2 regions of the Blautia sp. HA8986 genome follow, and region 2 is predicted to be linked to the other one. Evidence: riboswitches for the same ligand, from Rfam matches in the RefSeq annotation. Region 2 holds a riboswitch; the other holds the start of a gene.
The links. Region 2 has a riboswitch for cobalamin ahead of nikB (nickel ABC transporter permease). Riboswitches for the same ligand answer to the same signal wherever they lie in the genome.

Region 1: linked by a shared signal. The riboswitch ahead of AC04Q4_RS09545 (ABC transporter substrate-binding protein) and the one ahead of nikB (nickel ABC transporter permease) in region 2 are both predicted to bind cobalamin.

Annotation. Positions count from the first base shown of each region.
Region 1 is NZ_JBWLUQ010000001.1:2,020,421-2,023,580, reverse strand. It holds gene pcrA (DNA helicase PcrA) at 1-1,048, shown strand, start outside; cobalamin riboswitch at 1,150-1,439, shown strand; gene AC04Q4_RS09545 (ABC transporter substrate-binding protein) at 1,546-2,640, shown strand; gene AC04Q4_RS09540 (FecCD family ABC transporter permease) at 2,655-3,160, shown strand, end outside.
Region 2 is NZ_JBWLUQ010000001.1:819,939-823,098, reverse strand. It holds gene AC04Q4_RS03755 (M14 family metallopeptidase) at 1-123, shown strand, start outside; gene AC04Q4_RS03750 (transposase) at 326-1,426, shown strand; cobalamin riboswitch at 1,489-1,664, shown strand; gene nikB (nickel ABC transporter permease) at 1,861-2,799, shown strand; gene nikC (nickel transporter permease) at 2,800-3,160, shown strand, end outside.

The DNA.
Region 1 (3,160 bases), 1.2 Mb from region 2:
GACTATTGATAATGCAAGTGATGATCTTGCAGTGCGCAGAATCTTAAATGTGCCGAAGCGTGGAATCGGAGCTACCAGTATCGGTCGTGTCCAGGATTATGCGGACAATATGAATTTAAGCTTCTATGATGCGCTCCGCGTGGTGGAGGAAGTGCCGTCCATTGGACGTGCTGCTTCCAAGATCAATGATTTTGTTTCCTTTATCCAGGGATTAAAGAGCAAGGCAGAGGCTTATACAGTCCGTGAAACCCTGGAAGAAGTTATTGAGATGACTGGTTATGTGAAGGAGCTTGAAGCTGAGAAAACAGAAGAAGCCCAGGCAAGGATCGAGAACATCGATGAGCTGATATCCAAGACAGAATCTTTCCAGGAAGCCATGGAAGAAGCCGGACAGCAGGCTACACTTTCAGCTTTTCTGGAGGAGATCGCGCTGGTGGCTGATATTGATTCTGTTGACCCGGATCAGGATTATGTACTTCTTATGACGCTCCACAGTGCCAAAGGTCTGGAGTTTCCAAATGTATTTATGGTGGGAATGGAGGATGGAGTTTTCCCGGGATATGCGTCTATCTGGTCAGGAGATCCTTCTGATATTGAAGAGGAGAGAAGACTCTGCTATGTAGGAATCACAAGAGCTATGAAGAACCTGACGCTTACCTGTGCAAGGCAGAGGATGATCCGTGGTGAGACACAGTATAATAAAGTATCACGTTTTGTACGGGAGGTGCCGCGGGAGCTGGTAGATCTGGGACATACCATTCAGGAGAAGAAGCCGCAGGTAGAGAACATCATGTCGCCAAAGAGTGCCTATGCCCAGATGAAAATGAATTTCCAGGCAAAAAGCAGTCTGCAGAAGAAGGATTTTACAGTTACCAAGGCTTCCAGTCTGGACTATGGCGTGGGAGATACGGTACGCCATGTGAAATTCGGTGTTGGTATCGTGAAGAATATTACCGAAGGCGGAAGAGATTACGAGGTTACGGTTGACTTCGATAAAGTCGGTGTAAAGAAGATGTTCGCCGGTTTTGCCAAGCTGAAAAAGATCTGAGAGGGATCTCTCCGGGCAGACTATTTCTGCAAAAAACTGTAAAAATCCGGCCTCAAGGTTGTAATTGGAAAACCGGTATGCTAGAATTAGTATCAGCGTAATTGAATTGCTGTGAAGTGAACAGTATCACCGGCACATATGCTGCCGGATACTGTGAGAGGGAATCGGGTAAAAAGCCTGAGCGGTTGCGGCCACTGTATACAGAAGAAGGGATTTCACATGCCATTGCAGAAACTCATGTGAGAAGGCGAAATCCCGATGTCAGAGAGATTCTGGAGAAAAAACTGATACATCATTCATGATCGGCTAAAAGATGAATGGTGTATCAGTTTTTATTTTGCGGAGTTTTTTCTGAGTCTGTAAGTCAGAAAACCTGCTTGACAGTATGTAAGTGGGAGCTTCCGTACAAAGTGTTCCGTGCAGATTTTATGAAGCCCCATCTTTTCGGTTACCCATAGGCAACAGGAGATAAAACAGGCGAAAAGAGAGGAAATGAAATGAAAAACAAGTATGTATCCACAAGAATCATGGCAATGGTAATGGCAGCGGCAATGACCGTATCTGCAGCTCCGGCTGTTTATGCCGCAGAGAGAGCAGACTCCGAGACCATCAAGGAAGACAACCAGCCGGCGGCAGAAGACAGTACAGGGTCTGCAGACACCGAAGATTCTTCCGCAGAGGCAACCAAGACAGAATATCCTCTGACCATCACAACCTATGATTACGATGGAAACGAAATCGAAACCACTTATGAAAAAGCACCGGAAAAAGTCCTTGCTGTATATCAGGGAAGCATTGAGACTATGCTCGCACTTGGTCTGGAAGACCACCTGGTAGCTACCGCAGGTCTTGATAATGAAGTTCCGGAAGATCTCAAAGAAGCATTCTCAAAAACAAATTATCTTGACGAATTTACCCCATCCCTTGAAACTGTAACAATGCTGGAGCCGGACATGATCTTATCCTGGAGCTCTCTTTTCTCTGATAAGAATCTGGGAAATGTAACAGACTGGATCGACAAAGGCTGCAACACCTACTACAACACCAATACTCGTCCGGACGGCGACAGAACACTGGAAAATGAATTCACAGATATCTTAAATATCGGAAAGATCTTCGATGTACAGGACAAAGCGCAGGCTATCGTTGATGATGCAAAAGCAGTGATCGACAAAACTCTTACTGCAACTGCAGATGTAAAAGACAAACCAAGCGTAATGGTATTGGAGCCTCTTGGAGATGACATCACAAACTATGGCGTAAAGAGCCTTGGCGGAGATATGGTAACACAGTTAGGCGCAACTCTTGCAAACCCGGATGCTTCCACCGTTGGAAAAGAGGATATCATCGCAGCCAACCCTGACGTGATCTTTGTGGTTTACATGCCATATGCAGGAGATGATCCGGAAACTGTTAAGAACAGCCAGCTTGCAGTGATCCAGGATGATGAGTCCTTGAAGAGCCTTGACGCAGTAAAGAACGGACGTGTTTACCCGATTATGCTCAGTGAGATGTATGCAAGTGCAACACGTACCCAGGACGGAATCGAAACTTTTGCAAAGGGATTATATCCGGACGTAAATCTTGACTGATCGGAGAAAATGCAGTGAAAGAAACAGCTTCACAGAGAAAAAAAGATAAGGTGCTCAGAACATCCATGTATGTGGCAGTTCTCATCGGACTTGCAGGATTCCTTATTTTTTCCATACTTGCAGCCATCACTTTTGGAAATGCGGATCTGTCACTGAAGGATGTATACAGCGTTATCGCTTATAAATTGTTTCATATAAAAAGTCTGTCCGCCTATGCGGAAGGCGCAGTTCATGATGTTGTGTGGCTGATCCGGCTGCCTAGAGTCCTTCTGGCTCTGGCAGTTGGAATGGCTCTTTCCGTGTGCGGCGTGGTGATGCAGGCTATCGTGCAGAACCCGCTGGCAGACCCGTATGTGCTGGGTATCTCATCTGGTGCATCTCTGGGTGCCACACTGGCCATCATGCTTGGAATCGGAAGCTTTCTTGGCGGAAACTCTGTGGGAATCACAGCTTTCATTGGCGCGATGATCACTTCTTTTGCGGTGATCGCCATTGCAAACATGGGTGGAAAGGCAACTTC
Region 2 (3,160 bases):
AAGATTGAAGTAGGATGTGAAGTGTGCGGAAATGAGAAACATAAGCATGGACACCATCATCATAAATCAGAGGAAAAACATCATAAACGGCATGAACATCATAAGCATCATGAGGATAAATAAATACTTAACTATAAATGAGCAAGTTCGTGATTTTGCATAAAAGAAAGACACCTCGATTCCGTGTGTTGTATAATGAAAGTGCCTAAACAAACATTTGCAACATTTACGAAAGAAGGTGTCTCTCGCAAATACTATACATCATTCCGCATTCATATACAACCAGCTTAAGAAATTAAATTTATGCAAATTTTATTCGAACCGGGTGATAAACCACCTTATAAGTATCCTGATCAGCATTTTCATTTCAGGATATCATGGAAAAACCACGGATTTTGCTAAAAACAGTTCCTGTCACAGAACTACGATTGCACATTTCCTTAATTCAGGGAAATGGGATGATTCTCTACTTTCAGATACGTTAAAACGTTCTGTTATAGAGATTATTTATTCAGAAGCAGCACGCACCGGAAAGCCTGTTTTCTGCATTGTAGACGATACGATAGCTTCAAAGACAAAGCCTTCGTCACAGGCTCTGCATCCGATTGAAGATGCGTACTTTCACCAATCCCATTTAAAGGGGAAACAGGACTACGGACATCAGGCAGTAGCTGTTATGCTTTCCTGTAACGGCATTGTCCTGAACTATGCTTTTGTAATGTACAATAAATCAATTTCCAAGATTGATATTGTACAAAATATTGCAAAGGAACTGCCTGTTCCACCAGTAATGTCTTATTTCCTTTGTGACTGCTGGTATGTTTCTGAAAAAATAATCAATACTTTTGTACAGAAAGGGTTCCATACCATTGGTGCTTTGAAAACAAACCGTCTGCTGTATCCATCAGGAATGAAAAAGAAACTCAGTGAACTGGCTGCTGAACGATCCACAACACATAAAGGATTTGACCTCGTCACAGTCAAAAAACGCAACTATTATGTGTACCGGTATGAGGGAAACCTCAGCGGCATAGAAAATGCAGTTGTTCTTTTAAGCTATCCTGAAAAAGCATTTGGTAATCCTAAAGCACTACGTGCTTTCATTAGCACAAATGTATCCTTATCTACACAGGAGATCCTTTCCTGTTATGTTTGTCGATGGCCGATTGAGATATTTTTCAGGCAATGCAAAAACCATCTGGCCCTGGATACATACCAGATACGCTCCTCAAAGGGAATACAGAGGTACTGGCTGTTGATGTCACTGACACATTATATTTGTGTCACAGGAACTGGCGGATATCGGTCTTTTCAAGATGGATATCATCGAATCTGTAGTGCCGTTCATCAGGAAAAGTATCAGTATCTATTCCTATGTGCAAAAGCAAGTGATGATTTTGAAGCATTTATGAAATTAGCAGGATAATTTTGTGCATTTTTTCAAATTTGCTCATTTATAGTTTCGTAATTTAATAGTTTTTGCTGATTTTTATATCAGTCATTGCAAGTTCCAGCATGGATTAATAGGGAAACCGGTGGAATTCCGGTACGATCCCGTCACTGTAATGGGGAATCCTCAGATATAATGCCACTGGGAGAGACCGGGAAGGCGTCTGAGGGTGAGGAGCCTAAGTCAGGAGACCTGCTTGCAATTGTCCAGGAATGATTCTTACGGAAGATAGGAAACATGCTTTTTTGTGCCCGGTATTTCGTCGCGGGCATTTTTTTGTGCATTTTTCTAAAAATCTTATGTATTTCTGCCTAATAGAATCCCTGTTGTTATATAATCTGACTATTTTACGATAAGTCAGTTAAAAATGACTGAATTAAAATCGCATCAAAGGAGGAAAGGAGTAAAACGTGACAAAGAAACAAGTTGGAAAAAGATTTCTCCAGATTATAATTGTATTATTTGGAATCAGCTTTTTCACATTTGGACTGACCTACCTGTCACCCGGTGATCCTGCGGAGATCATGCTGACAGAGTGTGGTAATCTTCCTACACCGGAGCTTCTGGAACAGACAAGACATGAGCTTGGTCTTGACCAGCCATTTCTTGTACAGTACGGTTCCTGGCTGAAGGGTGTTGTTACAGGAGATATGGGACAGTCCTATTCTTTCAAAATGCCGGTAACAGACAAACTGGTATCCTGTTTCTGGCCTACACTTAAAATGTCGCTACTGGCACTTCTGATGATGGTCATTATTTCCATACCTTTGGGAATCCTGGCAGCTGTATATCAGAACCGATTTCCGGATTATTTTGTGAGGGGCATTACTTTCGTGGGAGTATCTGTTCCAAGCTTCTGGCTGGGACTTATACTTCTCAGTATCTTTGGAGTTCAGCTTCGCTGGATCAATGTGGCAGGAGGAAGTACTGATTTTAAAGCCATGGTTCTTCCGGCTCTGACCCTTGCACTTGCCATGTCAGCGAAATATACCAGACAGGTAAGAAGTGCAGTACTGGAGGAGCTTCATCAGGATTATGTAACCGGTGCAAGAATGCGAGGAATTAAAGAAAGTGCGATCCTCTGGAAGCATGTTCTTCCTAATGTAATGCTTCCGCTGGTGACACTGCTGGGTCTTTCTCTGGGAAGCCTCCTTGGAGGTACCGCAGTTGTAGAGATCATTTACAACTGGCCGGGAATGGGAAATATGGCAGTAAAGGCAATTTCCTGTCGTGACTATCCTCTTGTACAGGGCTATGTACTCTGGATCGCTATCCTTTATATGTGCATCAACCTGCTTGTGGATCTGTCCTATACTTATCTTGATCCAAGACTTAAGGAGGATAGATAATTGAAAAAGGTATTACGAACATTCAAAGAAAATAAACAATTCACTCTTTTCTTTATTCTGGGTCTTTTGGTGATCGGTGTCGCGATCTTTGCACCGCAGCTTTCACCATATGATCCACTGGATGCAGTTATGACCGAATCACTGCAGGAGCCAAGCTCTGCTCATCCGTTTGGAACGGATAAGCTTGGACGAGATCTTCTTTCTCGTGTTATCTTCGGAACAAGAACTTCTCTGATCATGACATTATGTCTGGTTGCTGTGATCTTTGTGATCGGTACATTTTTAGGAGTTATCGCCGGATATTTTGGCGGTATCGTTGATGCGGTTATCATGCGTATTGCAGATATGATGATCTCCTTCC